DNA from 3 places in the Serratia sp. BNK-23 genome. Region 3 is predicted to be linked to each of the others. Evidence: predicted binding sites of a transcription regulator. Region 3 holds the regulator's gene; each other region holds the start of a gene.
What was found. The regulator LexA, encoded in region 3, represses DNA repair genes until DNA is damaged. The targets are predictions, from matches to a motif close to TNCTGTATGTACATACAGNA.
Positions count from the first base shown of each region.

Region 1: the regulator LexA is predicted to act here: its motif matches at 1,311-1,330, upstream of rmuC (DNA recombination protein RmuC).
Region 2: the regulator LexA is predicted to act here: its motif matches at 1,205-1,224, upstream of dinB (DNA polymerase IV).

Region 1 covers NZ_CP179900.1:4,739,438-4,743,777, reverse strand. The annotation lists gene ACMGF9_RS22570 (tyrosine-protein phosphatase) at 1-646, shown strand, start outside; gene ACMGF9_RS22565 (DedA family protein) at 726-1,256, shown strand; gene rmuC (DNA recombination protein RmuC) at 1,397-2,944, shown strand; gene ubiE (bifunctional demethylmenaquinone methyltransferase/2-methoxy-6-polyprenyl-1,4-benzoquinol methylase UbiE) at 3,023-3,778, shown strand; gene ubiJ (ubiquinone biosynthesis protein UbiJ) at 3,792-4,340, shown strand, end outside.
Region 2 covers NZ_CP179900.1:4,046,949-4,051,288, forward strand. The annotation lists gene pepD (beta-Ala-His dipeptidase) at 1-85, shown strand, start outside; gene dinB (DNA polymerase IV) at 128-1,189, opposite strand; gene ACMGF9_RS19300 (glycerophosphodiester phosphodiesterase family protein) at 1,373-2,269, shown strand; gene nqrM ((Na+)-NQR maturation NqrM) at 2,302-2,529, opposite strand; gene ACMGF9_RS19310 (FAD:protein FMN transferase) at 2,537-3,586, opposite strand; gene nqrF (NADH:ubiquinone reductase (Na(+)-transporting) subunit F) at 3,570-4,340, opposite strand, start outside.
Region 3 covers NZ_CP179900.1:311,182-315,521, reverse strand. The annotation lists gene ACMGF9_RS01475 (sugar O-acetyltransferase) at 1-10, opposite strand, end outside; gene zur (zinc uptake transcriptional repressor Zur) at 256-768, shown strand; gene ACMGF9_RS01465 (CsbD family protein) at 871-1,080, opposite strand; gene dinF (MATE family efflux transporter DinF) at 1,395-2,732, opposite strand; gene lexA (transcriptional repressor LexA) at 2,836-3,444, opposite strand; gene ACMGF9_RS01450 (diacylglycerol kinase) at 3,547-3,915, opposite strand; gene plsB (glycerol-3-phosphate 1-O-acyltransferase PlsB) at 4,064-4,340, shown strand, end outside.

The DNA.
Region 1 (4,340 bases), 700 kb from region 3:
GCGGCTGACGGAAAACGACTGCGCCTTTCTCGCCGGCGTGCCGGTGCGTTCGGTGCTGGACTACCGCGATGCCGACGAAGTGCAGGCCAAACCGGATATTCTGTGGAATGGCGCCGACTATCATCACGTGCCGGCCAACCCGCTGAGCAGCGAAGTCAACGCCAACCTGGAGAAGCTCACCAACGAAACGCTGGCCGCTTTCGACGCCCGCGCGTTCATGCTGGAACTGTATCGCCGCCTGCCGTTCGGCAATGTGGCCTATCAGCGGTTGGCGCAGCTGCTGAGCAACCCCGGCGGCGGCGCGATCGTGCAGCACTGCGCAGTCGGCAAGGATCGCACCGGGGTCGGTTCGGCACTGGTGCTGTTCGCGCTGGGGGCCGACGAAGCGACGGTGCTGGAAGACTATCTGCTGACTGAAACCACGCTGGCCACTTTCCGCGAGCAGATGCTGGATCAGCTCTCTATCAAGCTGAATGCGGCGGCGCTGGAGCAATTCGCCTACGTGCTCAGCGCGCGCGAGGAGTTCCTGATGACGGCGCTGGGCTGCATCCGTCAGCAATACGGCTCCACCGACCGCTGGCTGGAAGCGGAATACGGTCTGGGCGCGGCCCAGCGCGAAGCGCTGCAGGCGTTCTACCTCGAGTAAATCGCTGCGTGTTTAACCGGGGTTTAACTCGCCCCGGCTTATCCTAGGCGGCGAACCATCGCGTATCAGGAGCCCCGTATTGAGCCTCAATGACGTTATCAACTGGGTCAGCGACGTCGTGCGTCAGCACGAAGGCTGGGCCATTCCCATCATCTTCTTCCTGGCGTTCGGCGAGTCGCTGGCGTTTTTGTCGCTGCTGCTGCCGGCCACGGTGATCCTGCTGGCGCTGGGCGCGCTGATCGGCGAAAGCGGCATCGCCTTTTGGCCGATTTGGGCCGCCGCCGCCGCCGGGGCGTTTTTCGGCGACTGGCTCTCTTACTGGATCGGCTATCACTATCAGGATCGCGTGGCCCATATGTGGCCGCTGTCGCGCAATCCGCAGCTGCTGGCGCGCGGCCACGCCTTCTTTGAACGCTGGGGCGTGCTGGGCATTTTCATCGGCCGCTTCTTCGGCCCGCTGCGCGCCGTGGTGCCGTTGGTGGGCGGCATTTGCGGCATGCCGCAGCGCTATTTCCAACTGGCCAACGTCACGTCGGCGATGATCTGGGCGTTCGGCATTCTGGCGCCGGGGGCGTTCGGCATCAAGTGGCTCAGCCAGTGGCTGGGTTGATTTCTCGCTAAATTGCGCAGCGCCGCGCAATATTGTGCGCGGCCGGCAAAATCAGGCTGGACATCCATACAGCCTCCCCTTAACGTGACGGGCAATGGGCGTGCAAAACGCCGCAACGGCAAGGTGCAACAGGAGGCAGGGTGGATACCAGTCTGATTTATGGGATTGGCGGCGTAGCGATCGGCATGCTGTTGGGGTGGCTGATCGCCAGTCTGCGGGTGCAGCAGACGCATGCGCAACATGAAACCGAGCTGCGGTTGCTGGAGCAAGCGTTGCAGCAGGCGCAGCAGGAAACGGCGGCGCGACAGGAAACGCTGCAGCGCCACGAGCAGCAGTCGCGCCAGAGCGAGCTGGAGCTGCGCAATCTGCACAGCCAACTGGCGGCCGGACATGAGAAGCTGCAACAGCTCAACCATTGGCGCAACGAATGCGAGCTGCTCAATCAGGAGCTGCGCGCCCAGCGCGAGGTTAACAGCGCGCAGGAAGCCGAACTGCGCGAAGTCACCATCCGTCTGGAAGAGACGCGTATGGCAGCGGAGGAGAAGCAGCGCCTGCTTATCAACAGCGAACAGCGGCTCACCACCCAGTTTGAAAATCTCGCCAACCGCATTTTTGAACACAGCGGCCGCAAGGTGGACGAGCAAAATAAGCAAAGTTTGGATCGTTTACTGTTGCCGCTGCGCGAACAGCTGGACGGTTTCCGCCGGCAGGTGCAGGACAGCTTTGGCCAGGAGGCGCGGGAGCGCCATACGCTGACGCACGAGATACGCAATCTGCAGCAGTTGAACGCGCAGATGGCGCGCGAGGCGATCAACCTCACCAAGGCGCTGAAAGGCGACAACAAAACGCAGGGCAACTGGGGCGAGGTGGTGCTGAGCCGGGTGCTGGAGGCTTCCGGCCTGCGCGAAGGACATGAGTATGAAACGCAGGTCAACGTGCGGGTGGATCATCAGAGCCGCATGCAGCCCGATGTGATCGTGCGCCTGCCGCAGGGTAAGGATGTAGTGATTGACGCCAAGATGTCGCTGATCGCCTACGAGCGCTATTTCAACGGCGAGGATGAGGCGGAGCGCGAAGCGGCGCTGAGCGAACATATCGCCTCGCTGCGCGGCCACATCCGCATGCTGGGCCGCAAGGACTATCAGCAGCTGCCGGGGCTGCGTTCGCTGGATTATGTGCTGATGTTCATTCCGGTCGAGCCTGCCTTCCTGCTGGCTATCGATCGCGAGCCGGAGCTGATCAGCGAAGCGCTTAAGCACAACATCATGCTGGTCAGCCCGACCACGTTGCTGGTGGCGCTGCGTACCATCACCAACCTGTGGCGCTATGAGCATCAGAGCCAGAACGCCCAGCGCATCGCCGATCGCGCGGCGAAACTGTATGACAAGATGCGGCTGTTCGTGGACGATATGTCCGCGCTGGGGCAGAGCCTGGACAAGGCGCAGGGCAGTTATCGTCAGGCGATGAACAAACTGAGCGAAGGCCGTGGTAATCTTATCGGCCAAATTGAAGGTTTCCGCGCGTTGGGGGTTGAGGTCAAACGGCCGATAAACCCGCTGCTGGCGCAGCAAGCCGGCGCGCAACACGATGAAGCGGAAGAGGCGAACGACGATGATGTCGCCGCGCTGCCGCAGACGAACGACGATGACGATACCGCCGGGGAGCCGGGCTTCGTTTCGCACGGCTGAGGCCGTGGCGAGGTGGGGTATTCACCGGGCTTCTGGTACACTCATCCACACAAAATTGACTGAATAGCAGGCAGGACAATGGCAGATCAATCGCAGGAAACCACCGATTTCGGTTTTCGCACCGTCGCTAGAGACGAAAAACAGGCCATGGTGGCGGACGTTTTCCATTCGGTAGCGGCAAAGTATGACGTGATGAACGACCTGATGTCGTTCGGTATTCACCGTATCTGGAAGCGTTTCACCATTGACTGCAGCGGCGTGCGCCGCGGGCAGCGCGTGCTGGATCTGGCCGGCGGTACCGGCGACCTGGCCGCCAAGTTCTCCCGCATGGTGGGCGAGCAGGGGCAGGTGGTGCTGGCGGACATCAACGATTCGATGCTCAAGATGGGGCGCGAGAAGCTGCGCGATCGCGGCATCGTCGGCAACATCAATTACGTGCAGGCCAACGCCGAAGCGCTGCCGTTCCCGGACAATTACTTCGATTGCATCACCATCTCCTTTGGCCTGCGTAACGTCACTGACAAAGACAAAGCGCTGCGCTCGATGTTCCGCGTGCTGAAGCCGGGCGGCCGTCTGCTGGTGCTGGAATTCTCCAAGCCGCTGCTGGCGCCGCTGAGCAAAGCCTATGACGCCTACTCTTTCCACGTGCTGCCGAAGATCGGCGAGCTGGTGGTGAAAGATCCGGACAGCTACCGCTACCTGGCGGAATCGATCCGCATGCACCCCGATCAGGAAACCCTGAAGGGCATGATGGGCAACGCCGGTTTTGAAAACGTCACCTATTTCAACCTGACCGGTGGTATTGTCGCCCTGCATCGCGGCTTCAAGTTCTGAGAGGGAGATGCCGATGCTGTTTACCCCTCTGCTGACCGGTGCGCTGGAAACCTCGCTGAATAACCTGCTGTTTCGCGATCGCAGCATGAAAGCCGCCCGCCAACGCCTGGTGGGCAAGGTGCTGCGCATCGAACTGGAAGAGTTGGCTTCGCCGCTGGTGCTGGTGTTCAGCGAACTGCGCGTGGATGTGCTGGGGCAGTCTGAAGACAGCGCCGATTGCACCGTGCGTAGCCGCATTCCCTCCTTGCTGAAGCTGCGCGATCGCCAGCAGTTGCCGGTGCTGATGCGCAGCGGCGAATTGACAGTGGAAGGCGATATTCAGGTGGTGCAACAGCTGGTTGGCCTGCTCGATCTGGCGGAGTGGGATCCGGCGGAGTGGCTGGCGCCCTACATCGGCGATATCGCCGCCCAAGGCATTACACAGGCGCTGGGAAAAGGCGCCTCGCTGCTGAAAGCCGGCTTTATGCGCCGGCAGCAAGACATGGCTGAGGCGTTGACAGAAGAGTGGCGCCTGGCGCCGGGGCCGCTGGAAGTGGTGTGGTTCAACGAAGAAGTTGACGTA
Region 2 (4,340 bases), 1.4 Mb from region 3:
GGATGAGCAGGTGCATATCGAAAGCGTCGGTCTGTACTGGAAGCTGCTGACCTCGCTGCTGAAAGCGATCCCTGAGCGCGCGTAATCTGCGCGCTTAACGCAAAAAGCCGGCTAATCGCCGGCTTTTTTATTCCCAAGGCAGCGCCAGCTGCCGCTCCAGCTGCGGATCGAGCAGCGTCACATGTAGCCCCACCAGCCGCACGCCGCGCCCTTCACGCCGTTCGCGCCACGCCTGCCGCGCCACCGCCAGCAAATCCTGCTGATTCAGCACCGGGAACACGTGCTCCTGGGTGGTTTGCTGAAAATCCTGAAACTTCAGCTTCACGCCCTGCCGGGCGATATGCAGATCCGGCTTCACCTTACGCAGCCGCATCTCCAGCTCGGGGTAGAGTTTGTCGATAATCAGCGTTTCGCAATCTTCCCAGTCGTGAATGTCCTCCGCCAGCGTGCGCTCCACGCCCACCGATTTACGCAGCCGCTCCGCCGAGATTTCGCGCCGATCGATGCCCTGACACCGCTCCCACAGCACCCGGCCGAACTTGCCGAAGCGCTTGAGCAGCTGCGCCAAATCGTATTGCTGCACGTCGGCGCAGGTGATAAGCCCCACTTCCTCCAGCCGTTTGGCGGTCACCTTGCCGACGCCGGGGATTTTGCTGAGCGGCAGCTGCTGCAAAAACGCCGGCACCTGCGCCGGGGTGATCACGTATTGCCCATTCGGCTTGTTTATCTCGGAGGCGATTTTGGCGAGAAACTTGATCGGCGCGACGCCGGCCGACGCGGTGAGGTTCAGCTCGTCGGCAATCGCTTGACGGATCTCCTGAGCGATCAGCGTCGCCGAGCCGTTGCATTGCGGGCTGTCGGTCACGTCGAGATAGGCTTCATCGAGCGACAGCGGCTCGATCAACGGAGTATAGCGGGCGAAGATTTCACGGATGTGCAGCGAAGCCTCTTTATAGGCCGCCATGCGCCCCGGCAGCAGGGTGAGATGCGGACACAGCTTGAGCGCCATCGCCGTGGACATGGCGCTGTGTACGCCGTAGCGCCGCGCCGGGTAGTTGGCGGTGCTGATCACCCCGCGCCGATCGGCGCTGCCGCCAATCGCCAGCGGGATATCGCGCAGGCTGGGATCGTCGCGCATTTCCACCGCCGCGAAGAAGCAGTCCATATCGACATGAATGATTTTACGCATCGCACCCTCCAGTAACACTGTATAAGTATACAGTCAGATACCGAAAGCTCAAGGCCGCAGGCTTCGATGAAAGCGCCGTTTCCGCCAGATATTTCCGCGTTGTTAAAAAAGCTTAATTTTTCAATAGTATGATTTCCGCCATCCCGTGCAGCTCACCACAACGATAACGACAAGGTACCCTACATGATCAGATTTTCTTATTTGCTGCTGGCTTCCGCGCTGTCGCTGAGCGCGTTGGCGGCCAGCGCCGCCACCGGTCACGCGCCGGCGATCGTCGCCCATCGCGGCGGCACCGCCGATGCGCCGGAAAACACCCGCATCGCCATCGAAACCGCGCTGAAAAACGGCGCCGACGCCGTTTGGATCACCCTGCAAGCATCCAAAGACGGCGTCATCGTGCTGTATCGCCCCTCGGATCTGAAGGCGCTGACCAACCGGCAGGGCCCGGTCTCTGCCTATACCGCCGCGCAATTGGCCGAGACCGATGCCGGCTGGGCCTTCGCCAAAGGCGATGCACATCCGTTCCGCGGCCAGGGCATCGGCATTCCGCGGCTGGACGAGGTGCTAAAGGCGTTCCCGCACGTCACCTTCTATCTGGACATCAAATCCCCGGACGCCGATCCGGCGCAGTTTGGCCAGGCGCTGCTGACGACGCTGGAAAGCACCGACAGCCTGAACCGCACCCGCGTCTACTCTACCGATGCCAAATACCTGCAGGCGCTGCCGCCGGCCATCCCGCGCTTCGAAAGCCGCGACGAGACCCGCACGCTGCTGGCTAACGTCACCATGGCGCACCAGTGTGATGTCAAACCGGACAACCGACAGCCGCGCTGGTATGGGCTGGAGCTGAAGCGTGAGGTGGAAGTGGTAGAGAAGTACACCCTCGGCGAAGGGCGCTCGAAGGCGTTTCTGACCTGGGATAAAGAGTCGATGGATTGTTTCCGCTCGCAGGGCCCGGCGCACATCATTCTGTTCGGCGTCAACACGCCGCAGGAGTATCAGCAGGCGCTGGCGCTGGGGGCCGACGGCGTGATGGTCAACTCACCGGCCGAAGCGAAAAGCTTCCGCAAGGCGAAATAAAAAAACCCGGCCAAGGCCGGGTTTTCGCTTCGCTACAGAATGCGGTGCTTGTCCAACTGCTCGCGCCGCTGTGCCGCTTTGGCTTCGCGCTTTTTGCGCGCATCGCACGGCTCCGGGCAGTCGCAGACTTTCTCCATGCCCAGCGCGGTGATGCCGCCGCAGCTGCCCTGCAGGCTTTTGCGTTTGAACACGTAACCCAGCGACATGCCGCCGACGATCAGCAGAAACAACACGAAGGTAGCGGCGAATACCGTCAACATAGCAACCTCACGAACGCTTTTTCAGATAGGGTTTGAACGCGTCCGAATAACGCTCCTCAAACCCGTCGGCGGTTTTCACGATCATGAACACCGGGATGCCGAGCAGGTTGGCCAGCGCCATGCCGCGCTCCGGCCCCATCACGTTCAGGCCGGTGGACAGGCCGTCGGCGGTCATGCAGGTCGGGCTCAGCACGGTGATCGACACCAACCGATGATGGATCGGGCGCCCGGTGACCGGATCGATGGTGTGCGAATAGCGCACCCCGTCTTGCTCGAAGTAGTTGCGATAGTCACCCGAGGTGGCGATCGACATCTCCCCGGGTTGGATCACCAGCTGCGCCTGCTGCTGCGTACCGGCGGTCGGGCGCTCGATGGCAATGCGCCACGGCTTTTGTTCGCCGTTATGCCCGCGCGTGCGCACCTCGCCGCCGATATCCACCATGTAGTTTTGCACGTGCTGCGATTGCAGGTATTCCGCCACCACGTCCACGCCATACCCTTTGGCGATCGAAGACAGATCGACATACAGCTCGGGGATGCTTTTCACCAGCGCGCTGCCCTGCACCGACAGTTTGTCGGCGCCGGTCCAGGCGCGGCGGTGCGCCAGCTCCGCCTCGCTCGGCACTTTGTCCGGCCGCCCTTCCGGGCCGAAACCCCATAGGTTGACCAGCGGCCCGACGGTCACGTCCAGCGCGCCATCGGTGACGCGGTTGATGCGCAGCGCTTCGCGCACCACTTCGGCGGTGGCCGGCGAAACCGGGAACGGCCGGTCAATGTCGCGGCTGGCGTTGAAGCGGCTTAGCTCGGAATCCGGCCGGTAGGTGGACATCTGATCGTTCACCTGTTCCAGCCGTTTGTCGATCTCCGCCTGCATCTCGCGCGCCGACGGCGTATCGTCGCCGGTCACGTAACGGATCGAATACGAGGTGCCCATGGTTTTACCCGTCAGATCCACCTGTTCCGGCCCGCAGCCGGTCAGCAGCAGGGTGGCGCTCAGCGCCACGCCCGTCAGCCAGTTCTTCGTCGCCAATGCGCGCAATTTAGCCACCAAAGTCATCCAGCATGATATTTTCGTCTTCGACACCCAGATCTTTGAGCATCTTGATCACCGCGGCGTTCATCATCGGCGGCCCGCACATGTAAAACTCGCAGTCTTCCGGCGCCGGGTGGTTTTTCAGGTAGTTCTCCAGCAGAACATTATGGATAAAGCCGGTGTAGCCGGTCCAGTTATCTTCCGGCTGCGGATCCGACAGCGCCACGTGCCAGGTGAAGTTTTCGTTCTCCGCCTGCAGCTGGTTGAAGTCGTCTTCATAGAACATCTCGCGCAGCGAACGCGCGCCGTACCAGAAAGTGATCTTGCGCTTCGAGTTCAGACGCTTGAGCTGATCGAAGATGTGCGAGCGCATCGGCGCCATGCCCGCGCCGCCGCCGATAAAGATCATTTCGGCATCGGTGTCCTTGGCGAAGAACTCGCCGAACGGCCCGGAGATGGTCACCTTGTCGCCGGCCTTCAGCGACCAGATATAGGAAGACATGATGCCCGGCGGCACGTCCGGATTGTTCGGCGGCGGCGTGGCGATACGCACGTTGAGCATGATGATGCCCTTTTCTTCCGGATAGTTGGCCATCGAGTAGGCGCGCACCGTGGTGTCGTTCACCGTCGAGCGGTAGCGGAACAGGTTGAACTTGTCCCAGTCGCCGCGATACTCCTGCGGCACGTCGAAGTCGGCGTAGCTGATGTCGTGCGCCGGCGCTTCGATCTGGATGAAACCGCCCGCGCGGAACGGCACGTCTTCCCCATCGGGGATCTT
Region 3 (4,340 bases):
TTTCCGTCATCACACAGGGCTCCTGCTCATCACGCGGGTGAAAGGCGTTATACCGCTCTCGCCCCCCGCTCTCCAGCGCTAAAACCGGCAACGTTGATCTACCGCCCGGCGGAGGGGAAAAGTTGTGATGCATCTCTCTTTTAGCGCACTCAGCGCGCCTTTCTCTGCGCTATCCTCAGGGGAAAAGGGGGCAACTCTCGGCGATTCGCCGTAATCATGGTAAAATCGGCTTTTTTACGTACCGGGATATTTGCGATGAACTCAACCACCCAGGAAAAGCTGCTGGCGCAGGCGGAACGCCTCTGCCAGCAACGCAATGTGCGATTGACGCCGCAACGGCTGGAAGTGCTGCGTCTGATGACTCAGCAACCCGGTGCAATCAGCGCTTATGACCTGCTCGATCTGCTGCGCGTCGCCGAACCGCAGGCCAAGCCGCCGACGGTCTACCGCGCGCTGGATTTTCTGCTGGAGCAAGGGTTTATCCATAGGGTGGAGTCCGCCAACAGCTACGTGCTGTGCCACCACTTCGAACAGCCGATGCATACGTCCGCGCTGTTTATCTGCGATCGCTGCGGCCAGGTGACCGAACGCACCACCGAAGGCGTGGAGGAGACGCTGCAGAAGCTGGCGCAGGAAGCCGGATTTGCGCTGCGGCACAGCGTGGTGGAAGCGCATGGCCTGTGCGCCGGTTGCGTTGAAGTTGAAGCTTGTGACAGCAAGCATGACTGCGCCGAACACGATCACAGCATCGCCATCAAGAAGAAGTAAGACGAAGTCAGGTACTTCCCTGTACCTGCGGCCGGGGCGCCAGAGGATGGAGCGACGCCGGCCTGCGCTGTTGCCGGCCGCCGTCAGTGGCGGCCCTGCGTGTTACCAGCGGTGTTTGGTGTGATCTTCCCAGGCCTTCACCTCTTTTTCGGCCGCCTCTTTCTGGTAACCGTAGCGCTCCTGAATTTTGCCGACCAGCTGTTCGCGTTTCCCTTCGATGACCGTCAGATCGTCATCGGTCAGCTTGCCCCATTTCTCTTTCACTTTGCCTTTCAGCTGCTTCCAGTTACCGTCGGCTTGATCTTTATTCATAGTCTCTCCGTTAACCTGTGGTGAATCAGTGATCCCTGTCGCCGGCCGGGTTAACCAGAAGTTTTTCTGGCGGATGCTCCCTTCACCTTAAGAAGCACCGCTCCCCTTCATTTACCAGCCACATGATTCATTCTAGTTAAACATGGAAATAAAAAAGCCAAAACACAGGATAAAAAACCATTAACAAACAAGATAAAAACAAAAAACGCTAACAAACAACGAACTAACGCGAACAGACCAAGGCTGAAAACATGTAAGCAAACATGATCAAAATCATAAGAAAAACTAACCATTAACCCAACAAGACGTCCGGTTTAATGGGCAGTAAACCAGCTGCCGCGCACCTGGTGACGGTGCCAAATCCAGCCCAATGCCAGGCCGCGCAGCGCCAGAAACACCGCCAGCGCCAGCCAAAGCCCGTGGTTGCCAAGCAGCGGCACGCTGAACAGCGCAATACCATATCCCGCCGCGGCCACCGCCATGCTGTTGCGCATCTCGGCGCCGCGCGTGGCGCCGATAAACATGCCGTCCAGCAAATAGCACCACACCCCAACCAGCGGCAGAATGACCTGCCAGGGTAAATAATGGGCGGCCAACGCACGCAGTTCCGGCAAAGAGGTCAAGGCTGCCACGATCTGCTGGCCGGTAACGGCATACGCCAGGCCGAAGGCCAACGCGACCAGCCCTGCCTGCCTGCAGGCCGCGTGCCACACTTTGCGCAGTTGGCTGTCGTCCCGGGCGCCGTAGGCGTGGCCCGAATGAGCCTCCACCGCATAAGCGAAACCGTCGAGCGCATAGGCGGTGAACGTCAGCAGATTCATCAATACCGCATTGACCGCCACCACCTCGCTTCCCAGGCGAGCGCCGAAAATGGTCAACGACGCAAAGCACAGTTGCAGCAACAGTGAACGCAGCATGATGTCGCGGTTGAGCGCCAGCAGGCGACGCAGATCGCCACGCCAGGCCTGGCGCAGCATCTGCAGGGTAATACCGCGCAGGCGCATCACCCGCCACGCCAACCACAGGCCGAGCAGCAGCGTAGCGTATTCGGCGATGGCGGTTGCCGCCGCCGCCCCCCGCACGTTCCAGCCCAGGCCCATCACCAGCCAGATATCCAGCACGATGTTCAGCAGGTTGCCGACGATCAGCAGGATCACCGGCGCCCGCACGTACTGTACGCCAAGCAGCCAGCCCAGCAGCACCAGGTTGGCCAGCGCCGCCGGGGCGCTTAACCAGCGGATCTCAAGAAAACGCCGCGCCTGTTCCAGCACGTCGGCATCGCCGCCGACGATCCGCAGCGCCAGTTCGATCAGCGGATAGCGCAGCAGGACGATCGCCACCCCGGCCAACAGCGCCAGCAGCAGCGGTTGCATAAAGGCGCGCGCCAGCGCCTGGGGGTTCTGCGCCCCCAGCGCTTGCGCCGCCAGGCCGGTAGTGCTCATGCGCAGGAACAGCAGCAGCATGAACAGGAAGTTGGTCGCCACCGCACCGATCGCCACGCCCCCCAGATAAATGGGGCTGTCGAGGTGGCCGATCACCGCGGTGTCCACCAACCCGAGCAGCGGCACGGTAATATTGGAGAAGATCATCGGCAGGGCGAGGCGCCACAGGGCTTTATCGGTGTCGCTGGTGAAAGCGGAAATCAGGCGCATGATGGGATGTTCCTGTGACTGAGTGACAAAGGGCGAAGTCAGAAACAAAAACGCCCCAAAACAGGGGCGATTGATACAGGGAGCGGCGGTGATGGCGCGGCGATTAAATCCAGTCGCCGTTGCGGATCACGCCGACCGCCAGCCCTTCGATAGTGAAATTCTGCTGACGCAGATCGACCACGATCGGTTGGAATTCGTTGTTCTCCGGCAGCAGTTCAACCACGTTGCCGTGCTTTTTCAAGCGCTTGACCGTCACTTCGTCTTCGATCCGCGCGACCACGACCTGGCCGTTGCGCACGTCTTGCGTTTTGTGCACCGCCAGCAGATCGCCGTCCAGAATGCCAATGTCGCGCATTGACATGCCGTTCACCCGCAGCAGGAAATCGGCGCTCGGTTTAAACAGGGAAGGATCCACCTGGTAGTGCCCTTCGATGTGCTGCTGCGCCAGCAGCGGCTCGCCGGCGGCGACGCGGCCGATCAGCGGCAGCCCTTCTTCTTCTTCCATCAGCAGACGGATACCGCGCGAGGCACCGGAGACGATTTCGATCACGCCTTTGCGTGCCAGCGCCTTCAGGTGCTCTTCGGCGGCGTTAGGCGAACGGAACCCCAGACGCATCGCGATCTCGGCACGCGTTGGCGGCATGCCCGTTTGCGAAATGTGCTCGCGAATCAGATCGTAGACCTCTTGCTGTCTGGTAGTTAGTGCTTTCATTCCGCCCCCTGTTTGTTTATACAGTCTTGCTGTGAGTATATACAGGTAAGCGCGGATTGGGAACCGAAGAATAAATAAAAATCAGTCAGTAGGCGCTTTTCGTCAGCCGAAATGCTGCCATAAGACCGTGCCCCAAACGAACAGCGCCAGCACGATCGCCAGCGACACCGCCGCCGATCCCATGTCCTTGGCCCGCCCGGACAGCTCGTGATGTTCGCTGCCGATGCGATCCACCACCGCCTCGATCGCGCTGTTCAGGATCTCGACGATCATCACCAGCGCTACCGATCCGATCAATAAAATGCGCGCTATCGCACCCACATCCAGCCAGACAGCCAGTATGATAGCCAGAAGGGTGACCACCAGTTCCTGGCGGAAAGCCGCTTCGTGCTGCCAGGCGGCGGATAGCCCTTTATAAGAATAGCCGGCTGCCTTGATGATGCGGGTCAGTCCGGTTGCTTGGTTTGCCATGTTTTCGTGCCTTTCTCAGAGGTCGGTCATAATAAAAAGAGTCTAGAACAGTCCGCGCTGACGGCTCTCGGTTTTCGAACACCACAGATCTGCTACCCGGTTTCTGGTATGCTTGCGGCGCATTGCTAACAAGAGGCTTCACGTTGTTATGTCAGGTTGGCGTAAAATTTATTATAAAATATTGAATTTACCACTTAAATTGTTGGTAAGAAGTAAGGTCATCCCTTCAGATCCGGTTACCGAGCTAGGGTTGGATCCCTCACGGCCGATTTTGTATGTTTTACCTTACAATTCCAAGGCGGATTTGCTGACGCTGCGCACCCAGTGCCTGGCGCAGGATCTGCCCGATCCGCTCAACTCGCTGGAGATCGACGGCACCGTGCTGCCGAGCTACGTGTTCATTCACGACGGCCCGCGCGTATTCC